3 regions of the Bacillus smithii genome follow, and region 3 is predicted to be linked to each of the others. Evidence: riboswitches for the same ligand, from Rfam matches in the RefSeq annotation. Region 3 holds a riboswitch; each other region holds the start of a gene.
What was found. A riboswitch is a leader RNA that binds a small molecule or an ion and turns the genes downstream of it on or off. The one in region 3 is predicted to bind S-adenosylmethionine.
Positions count from the first base shown of each region.

Region 1: linked by a shared signal. The riboswitch ahead of metK (methionine adenosyltransferase) and the one ahead of mtnW (2,3-diketo-5-methylthiopentyl-1-phosphate enolase) in region 3 are both predicted to bind S-adenosylmethionine.
Region 2: linked by a shared signal. The riboswitch ahead of BSM4216_RS07910 (phosphoadenylyl-sulfate reductase) and the one ahead of mtnW (2,3-diketo-5-methylthiopentyl-1-phosphate enolase) in region 3 are both predicted to bind S-adenosylmethionine.

Region 1 covers NZ_CP012024.1:2,602,659-2,605,939, reverse strand. The annotation lists gene pckA (phosphoenolpyruvate carboxykinase (ATP)) at 1-1,036, opposite strand, end outside; SAM riboswitch class I at 1,402-1,583, shown strand; gene metK (methionine adenosyltransferase) at 1,871-3,073, shown strand.
Region 2 covers NZ_CP012024.1:1,678,341-1,681,621, reverse strand. The annotation lists gene parC (DNA topoisomerase IV subunit A) at 1-1,167, shown strand, start outside; SAM riboswitch class I at 1,695-1,806, shown strand; gene BSM4216_RS07910 (phosphoadenylyl-sulfate reductase) at 1,890-2,636, shown strand; gene sat (sulfate adenylyltransferase) at 2,691-3,281, shown strand, end outside.
Region 3 covers NZ_CP012024.1:3,026,215-3,029,495, forward strand. The annotation lists gene BSM4216_RS14140 (carbon-nitrogen family hydrolase) at 1-137, opposite strand, end outside; gene BSM4216_RS14145 (pyridoxal phosphate-dependent aminotransferase) at 235-1,422, shown strand; SAM riboswitch class I at 1,510-1,617, shown strand; gene mtnW (2,3-diketo-5-methylthiopentyl-1-phosphate enolase) at 1,684-2,925, shown strand; gene mtnX (2-hydroxy-3-keto-5-methylthiopentenyl-1-phosphate phosphatase) at 2,922-3,281, shown strand, end outside.

The sequences.
Region 1 (3,281 bases), 420 kb from region 3:
CGGTCAAAAAGATAATCGTGCTTGGATGACCTGCAATACTAGGAACGACAATATTATCGATCGCGTCAATTGGATAGGCGGCACGAGTATTTTCTGTCAAGGAAGAGTCGTTATAATCCGGAATCCGAGTATTTTCATCCAATACTACATTTTCAAGAACGGACCCAAAGCGGATCGCATGATAAATTTGCGGTTCCTTTTCTTCGGAAAGCCCAATGCATTTTGCATAGCAGCCGCCCTCGATATTAAAGACTCCTGTAGATGACCATCCGTGCTCGTCATCTCCTATTAAACGGCGGTTCGGGTCTGTGGATAAAGTGGTTTTTCCCGTTCCGGAAAGCCCGAAGAACAGAGCAACGTCTCCTTCAAAACCGACATTGGCCGAGCAGTGCATCGATAAGACGCCGGATTCCGGCAAGAGGTAATTCATGATCGAAAAAATGGATTTCTTCATTTCTCCGGCGTATTCAGTCCCGCCAATCAATATGACTTTGCGTTCAAAAGAGATAATGATAAAAGTTTCTGATCTCGTTCCGTCAACTTCAGGATCAGCTTTAAAATTAGGGGCCGAAAGAATGGTAAATTCCGCCTGATGACCCGCTAATTCTTCTTCCGTCGGACGGATAAAAAGCTGATGGGCAAAAAGATTATGCCATGCGTATTCATTGATTACTTGAATCGGAAGGCGATGAGATGGATCGGCGCCGGCGAATCCTTTAAATACGAAAATTTCTTCTTGTTCTTTTAAGTAACGAATGACTTTATGGTATAATTTATCAAAAACTTCTGGAGAAATCGGCTGGTTCACCGGTCCCCAGTCTATTTTGTCTTTGGTTGATGGCTCTTTTACAATGTATTTGTCTTTTGGTGATCTCCCGGTATATTTTCCGGTTTGAGCGCGAACGGCGCCGGAAGCAGTTAATACGCCTTCTTTTCTGGAAAGGACTTTTTCAACCAGTTGTGGGACAGATAATTGAACATGGACATTGGATCCCTTAACTAATTCCAAAATTTCATTCGAAATGACAGAATTCATAAATAATAACCATCCTTTTGTTTTTATTTTTAGATGTTATTTTCGAGTTCACTTAAGAAATAGTATAACACTTTTATTCGATTAGTCTATACTATTTATCGTAAATTTTTGTCTATTTTTTTTCATCTTTTCCTTAATTGGCATGCCTATTCTATACTATATAAAAGGAAGAAAAAAGGGAGAAACAGGATATGATTCAGAGTTTTTTGGTTCAGGTTTTAATGAGTCCGTTTAAACCGTCTGTTGCGACGGGTTTAAAATAGAATTTATTTCTATTTCAGGAAGAAAACATTGCGTCAACGGAAAGACAAAATTTTGTTGACACCCGTTTGGTTTCTACGTTATAGTTTAACATTGAACGGATACTCTTATCCTGAGTTGGCGGAGGGACAGGCCCGATGAAACCCGGCAACCTTCTCAACGACAAGCGATGATTTTGAAGCCGTCAGGTAAAAGGACATGCTTCTTATGTCGTACCGGCGACGCGAGGGGCTTGTGAGAAAGGTGCTAACCTGATGCAAGGTGTAAATACCTTGAACGATAAGAGTGAAAGGCGCATGTAACCAAAAACCTTTCCTCTGCATTCTTTTGGGAAAGGTTTTTCTTTTTGATTGAGTTTGGCGCTGGACCATTGAGATTGCCGGTCCTTTGGAAACGGGCAATCATACCATACTACGAAAGGAAACGAGTACCGTTTAAAAATAAAGCGAACATCCATTTTCAAATGTTTTGACCCCAAAAAGATAAGGCTTACTTTCTCTGTTGTCAAGACCTTAACTGGCGGGTTAAAAGAAGGAAATGGAATTGATCGAAACTGCGATAGGAGGAACTTTGATGTCAAAAAAACGCCGTCTTTTCACTTCAGAGTCTGTCACCGAAGGGCATCCGGATAAAATTTGCGACCAAATTTCTGATGCCATTCTCGATGCTATTCTCGAAAAAGACCCGAATGCAAGGGTGGCTGCTGAAACTTCAGTAACAACTGGGCTTGTGCTGGTTTCTGGAGAAATTACGACGTCTTCTTATGTGGATATTCCCAAAATTGTACGCCAAACGGTGCGGGATATTGGCTATACCCGGGCGAAATACGGTTTTGACGCAGATACTTGCGGTGTCTTGACGTCTATCGATGAACAATCTCCCGACATTGCTCAAGGGGTGGACCGCGCCCTGGAAGCAAGAGAAGGATCGATGACGGATGAAGAAATTGAAGCGATTGGCGCGGGCGACCAAGGTTTGATGTTCGGATTTGCCTGCAATGAAACGGAAGAATTAATGCCGCTTCCTATTTCTTTAGCCCATTCTTTATCCCGCCGGTTGACAAAAGTGCGCAAAGAAGGGATTATTCCTTACTTGCGTCCGGACGGAAAAACGCAAGTAACGGTTGAATATGATGAAAACGACAAGCCTGTGCGCATCGATACGATTGTCATTTCGGCCCAACATCATCCGGAAATCACGTTAGAGCAAATTCAGCGCGACATTAAAGAACATGTTATTGACCCAATTGTTCCAAAAGAATTGATCGATGATGAAACGAAATATTTCATCAATCCGACCGGCCGTTTTGTTATTGGAGGACCTCAAGGTGACGCCGGATTAACGGGACGGAAAATTATCGTAGACACTTACGGCGGCTACGCAAGACATGGTGGAGGAGCTTTTTCCGGGAAAGATCCGACGAAAGTAGACCGATCTGCAGCCTATGCTGCCCGCTATGTAGCTAAAAATATTGTGGCAGCTGGACTGGCAGAAAAGTGTGAAGTACAGCTTGCTTATGCGATTGGGGTAGCTCAGCCGGTATCGATTTCCATCGATACATTCGGAACTGGAGCTGTATCAGAAGATGTATTGGTAGACGTCGTGAGAAAGAACTTCGACCTGCGTCCAGCTGGAATTATCAAAATGCTTGATCTGCGTCGCCCAATTTACAAACAAACAGCTGCATACGGCCATTTCGGACGCACCGATTTGGACCTTCCTTGGGAAAAAACAGATAAAGCCCAAACGCTTCGCGAACAAGCATTAAATCAATAGACAAATGTACAGGAGTTACACTTTTAGCTGTAGCTCCTTTTTCATTTGAACGTGAAGATTATTTAATGAATCCAAATATTGTGGCCATCTATAGTGGAGAATAAATGGTACAATTGATGAATCATCGTGAAAAAGGGGATACTTATACAACATTCCAATAGGCAAACTCTCCTACAACTAGAAAAGGACTGATAAAAAATTCGACTTT
Region 2 (3,281 bases), 1.3 Mb from region 3:
GTTTCCCTTCAACTGTACCGCCTTACCAATACGGATGTCACTGCTTTGCAAAAAGAAGCGGAAGATTTGAAAAAGAAAATCGCTGAATTGACGGCCATATTGGAAAGCGAAAAGAAACTATTGTCCGTTATTAAAAAGGAATTAATCGAAATGAAAAAGCGGTATGGGGATGAAAGACGGACGACCATTGAAAAAGAAATAGAAGAAATAAAAATCAATCCTGAAGTGACCGTTGCTATTGAAGACGTCATGGTAACCGTTACGAAAGAAGGATATATTAAGAGAACAAGTCTTCGTTCCTACTCGGCTTCAAGCGGTGCCGATTTGGCGATGAAAGATTCAGATCGGTTGCTGTTCCAAGCGGAATTGAGCACCACCGATGTGCTGCTATTGTTCACTAACAAAGGGAATTATTTGTATATTCCTGTACACGAATTGCCTGATATTCGCTGGAAAGAAATGGGGCAGCATATTGCCAACCTGATCGCCATAGGAAAAGACGAAAAGATCATTCAAGCCATTGCGGTCCAAAATTTTGAGGAAAAGGGCTATCTTCTCTTTTTCACGAAAAACGGCATGACCAAAAAATCTGAACTGTCTCAGTATAAAGCACAGCGCTATTCACGTCCGCTTGTGGCCATTAATTTAAAAGATAATGATGAAGTAATCGATGTGTTTTTAACAAACGGCCAAATGGATGTGTTCATTGCTACAAGGTTGGGATATGGGCTATGGTTTGAAGAAGAAGAAATTAATACCGTAGGACCAAGAGCGGCCGGAGTAAAAGGCATCAATTTAAAAGAAGATGATTATGTGGTCAGAGGAAAAGTATTCGTCCGAGGAGAACAGCCTTATATTTTTGTGGCAACCCAGCGCGGAGCTGTGAAAAAAATGAAATTGAATGAAATGGAAAAAATGTCCAGAGCTAAACGGGGTCTTGTTTTATTAAGAGAATTAAAATCCCATCCGCACCGAATTGCGTATTTAGATCTCACCGACAATGACTCCATCGTTTATTTGCGAACGGAAAAAGGAGTCGTAGAAACGGTTTCCCTTTCCGGATTAAGAGAGAATGACCGCTACTCAAATGGCAATTTTGCCATTGACGAATCAGAAAGCGGTACAGTCATAGAAGGATGGACAGAAAAACCGTCCGGTACAGAGTAAAGGATTTTTCTACGGCGAGATATATGTATAAGCAATGCTGTAAAACAAAAGTAGAAGGATCTCCCATCAAAAAGATTTTGATGGGAGATTTTTTTTGCACAATAATTCATTTGTATTGTTTTGAACAAATCATCAGACAAACAATATGGGTATTTATATCCATTTTTTAAAACATGTCGCTCTTTTTCGGATCACTTCCATGAAGGTACTACTTTTTAATGCCAAACCGTTTTCCACCGTAAAATCTTCAAACGCCCCATCAAGAAGTTAATCCTTTCAAGCAATGGATGTGGCAAAACAATGACTCCAATGCAGGAAATACAATGCCCCAAATTTAAGAAGGAAGAAAAATTTCATTTCAGCAAAGAGTTGTTCTCTTTAAATTTTTTCTTGCTGCCTATGAGTTTATTTATACGAAAAGGTAAAATGATTCTACAAATTTTATAAATTCCTATAAATTCCTATCAAAAAACTGCGGAAAAATTCGTTGACTTTTAGTAACTTTCTGATAAAATAAAAAGCAATTAAACTTATCAAGAACGACGGAGGGACCTGGCCCAATGAAGTCTGGCAACCTGCCTTGAAAAGAAGGTAAGGTGCCAATTCCAGCAAAATGGTATCCATTTTGGGAGATAAGGTATGTATGATATGGTACCTATTGATTCTTTCCTGAAATGGAAAGATTTTTTCATTTTACCATCAGCCTCTAAACAGGAACACCAATGAGTGGTATAGAAAGAAGGGGTATTTTGAGCGAATTATTTACGTTTGACACGTGGGATCATTATCAACTACCGGAATTTGATGAAAAGAGTGAAACAAAAGGGGCATTAGAAGTTCTGGAATGGGCCTATGACCATTATGGAGAAAAAATTGTCTATTCGTGCAGTTTTGGAATAGAAGGAAGTGTACTTGTGGACTTGATTTATAAAATCAATCCAAAAGCGACCGTCGTTTTCTTAGACACAGGACTGCACTTTCAAGAAACATACGAAACCATTGATAAAGCGAGAGAACGTTATCCGGAACTGAACATCGTCATGCAAAAGCCGGAATTAACGCTGCAGCAGCAAAGCGAACAATACGGTGAAGAATTATGGAAAAAAGATCCGAATTTGTGCTGCCATCTACGCAAAATTGTTCCGCTAAAAAGTGTTCTCGAACCTGTTGAAGCATGGATCTCAGGCTTGAGAAGGGAACAATCAGAAACAAGAAAACACACGAATTACATAAACCTTGATAAAAAGTTTGGCAAAATTAAAATTTGTCCATTAATTCATTGGACGTGGAAAGAAATTTGGCGGTATGCGTATAATGAAGAACTGCCTTACCATCCTTTGCACGATCAAGGATATCCAAGCATCGGATGCCAGCCTTGCACCTCTCCTGTATTTGATTTAGAGGATTTACGGGCCGGAAGATGGAAAGGCACCGGAAAAACGGAATGCGGTTTACATCTGCCCTCTTAAAATCACTAAACCAAGTAGACTGATTAAATATATAAAATAAGGAGGATCCTCTACATGACCGAAATAAAACCGCACGGAGGAGTTCTAATTCAAGCGTACAATCCAGAATATCCATTCGAAGGCATTGAAAAAGAAATTGAGCTGGATGCCACTGCTTTAAGCGATCTTGAATTAATCGCGACAGGAGCCTATAGTCCTTTAACAGGATTCCTAGAAGAAAAAGATTACAACAGCGTAGTCGAAACGATGAGGCTCTCCAACGGCATTGTTTGGAGCATCCCCATTACACTGCCGGTCACAAAAGAAAAAGCAGCCGATCTACAAATCGGGGAACAGGTTCGGCTTACTTTTGACTGTGCTACATATGGTGTGATCACCATTAAAGATATTTATGAACCAGATCAACAAAAAGAGGCGGAATTGGTTTACAAAACAACGGAACTAGCCCATCCGGGTGTGAAAAAAATGTTCAGCCGCGGAAATGTTTATGTAGGAGGTCCTATTGTTCTAGTCAAAAGAATTAAAAGAACGCAATTTAGCGAATTTTATTTTGACCCGGCAGAAACGAGAAGAATTTTCGCAGAAAAAGGCTGGAAAAAAGTCGTCGGCTTTCAAACCAGAAATCCGGTTCATCGGGCGCATGAA
Region 3 (3,281 bases):
GTCCATAATTCCGGAAGAACGATGATGTCAGGGTGTTGAGCGGCTATTTTTTCTACTTCGTTTTGAACAAGCTGTCGATTTTCCAGCGGAGCGCCAAAAGCAATATCCAGTTGAAGACAAGCAATTTTGAATGTCATAATCATTCACCTCAAAAAATTTTGACTTTACAATTTGATTTTTACGATATATGATGTTTGACTAGAATTTCAAGAAAATTTTGAGTAGGTGTAAACGATGAAACATTTCGCACAATCGGAACTGCTGCAGAAACTGCCAAAACAGTTTTTTGCGTCTCTTGTCGCCAAAGTGGAAAACGTGAAAGCCCAAGGACATGATGTCATTAACCTCGGTCAAGGGAATCCGGATCAGCCGACGCCATCCCATATTGTGGAGGCGATGCAAAAGGCAGTCGCCAATCCCCGTTATCATAAATATTCGCCGTTCCGCGGCTATTCGTTTTTTAAAGAAGCGGTCGCGGCCTTTTATGAACGTGAATATGGGGTGAAACTGGATCCGGAAAAAGAAGTGGCGGTTTTATTTGGAGGAAAAGCAGGACTTGTGGAAATTCCGACCTGTTTGCTGAATCCGGGTGATCTTGTTCTCGTTCCTGATCCGGGATATCCGGATTATTGGTCGGGTGTCGCTTTGGCACAAGCCGAAATGGCGATGATGCCGCTTCGCGCTCAAAACCATTTTTTGCCGGATTACAACGAAGTCTCAAAGGACGTGGCAGAAAAAGCAAAATTAATGTTTTTAAACTATCCAAATAACCCTACCGGAGCGGCGGCATCGAAAGAATTTTTTATGGATACCGTTTCGTTTGCCGCAAAACACGATATTTGCGTCGTGCATGATTTCGCCTACGGGGCAATCGGATTTGACGGCAAAAAACCGGTCAGTTTCCTCCAAGCAGAAGGGGCTAAAGACGTCGGCATAGAAATATATACGTTCTCGAAAACCTTTAATATGGCCGGCTGGCGAGTGGGAGCCGCAGTTGGAAATGAAAGTGTCATCGCAGCGATTAACTTGCTTCAAGACCATTTATACGTCAGCTTGTTTGGTGCGATTCAAGAGGCAGCGGCTTGTGCGCTTCTTTCTTCACAAGAGAGCGTGAAAAAGCTTGTTTCGCTATACGAGTCGAGACGGAATACGTTTATTCGTGCTCTTTCGCAAATCGGTTGGGATGTCACGCCTCCTGCTGGCTCATTTTTTGCGTGGCTTCCTGTACCGAACGGCTGGACATCAGAGCAATTTTCTGATTTTCTACTCGAGAAAGCGCATGTGGCGGTTGCTCCTGGAATCGGATTTGGAAAACACGGAGAAGGGTATGTGCGCGTCGGTTTATTAACGAGGGAAGAACGGCTGGAAGAAGCTGTCCAACGTATTGCGAAGCTTGGTCTTTTCCATGTCGCAAAAAAATGATTGACACCGATAAAAATTCCTGTCATAATACAAATCAAATTTACCGATACTAAGAAAATTTTGAAAAGTCAATACATGATTCAAGCATTCTTATCAAGAGCAGGTGGAGGGACGAGCCCTATGAAGCCCGGCAACCGACTTAACAATCGTTAAGCACGGTGCTAATTCTTGCAGCGATATGCTGAGAGATAAGAAGAGTGTGAACCTCTAGCCTCTTCTTATGAAGAGGTTTTTTTATTGAACTTAGAAAGAGGGATGAACATGAGCCAAGTCATTGCCACCTATCTTATTCACGATGAGAAAGATTTGGAGAAAAAAGCAGAAGGAATTGCTCTTGGCCTCACGGTTGGTTCTTGGACCAATTTGCCGCAGCTGCAAAAAGAACAATTGCAGAAGCATAAAGGAGAAGTCGAGAGCGTCACACCGTTGGAAGAGGACGAGCGAGTCAATGAGTATCTGGGCAAACGTGTGAAGCGAGGACTTGTCCGCATTGCGTATCCAAGCCTCAATTTCAGCGCCGATTTACCGGCGATTTTAACAACCGTATTCGGCAAGCTGTCGCTCGATGGCGAAGTGAAACTGGTCGATCTTGCTTTTTCTGAAGAATTAAAAAAACAGTTTCCCGGTCCGCGCTTCGGAATAGACGGAATTCGCCAAAAAGTCGGCGCCGATCATCGTCCGCTTCTCATGAGTATTTTTAAAGGAGTCATCGGGCGTGATTTAGATTATTTGTCGGAGCAGTTAAAACAACAAGCCCTCGGCGGAGTCGATCTCGTGAAAGACGACGAAATTTTGTTCGAAAACGACTTAACTCCGTTTGAAAAGCGAATCGCCAACGGGAAAGCCGTGCTGAACGACGTATACGAAAAAACAGGAAAGAAAACGTTGTATGCGGTCAATTTAACGGGCAAAACATTCGAGTTAAAAGAAAAAGCAAAACGCGCGGCGGAAATCGGTGCCGATGTGATTCTTTTTAACGTGTTCGCTTATGGATTAGACGTATTGCAAGGCTTGCGCGAAGATGAAGACATTGCCATTCCGATTATGGCCCATCCAGCTGTCAGCGGTGCACTTACACCATCAGAGTTTTATGGCATCAAAAGCCCGCTCTTGCTTGGAAAATTGCTTCGATTAGCCGGAGCCGATTTTGCTCTTTTCCCATCGCCATATGGAAGCGTCGCCCTTGATCGAAGTGAAGCGCTCGGCATTGCCGACGAGTTGACGAAAGAAGATGAGCATTGGAAACGATCTTTCCCGGTTCCATCTGCGGGTATCCATCCAGGTCTAGTGCCGCTTTTAATTCGCGATTTTGGAATCGATAGCGTCATTAATGCCGGCGGCGGAATACACGGCCATCCGGATGGAGCTGAAGGCGGCGGAAAAGCATTCCGTGCAGCGATTGAGGCCGTGCTGGCAGGAAAAACTCTGGAAGAAGCTGCCAAAGACCATAAAGAGTTGAAAAAAGCTATTGATTTATGGGGCGCGCACGAGGTGGCAGTATGACAAAACCAATCATTTTTTGCGATTTCGACGGAACCATTACCACCCAAGATAATATCGCTGCGATTATGAAACAGTTTGCTCCTCCGGAATGGGAAATGCTAAAAGACGATATATTGGCGGAGCGGCTGACCGTTCAAGAAGGTGTCGGAAACATGTTTTCCCTCCTTTCTTCCGAATTGAAAGAAGAGATTACGGACTACGTTTTACAAACGGCCCGTATTCGCGACGGCTTTCGGGAATTTGTCGATTTTACAAGACAACACGACATTCCGCTCTATGTAGTGAGCGGCGGCATTGATTTTTTCGTCTATCCGATTCTGGAAGGGCTTATCGAAAAAGAACGCATTTTTTGCAAC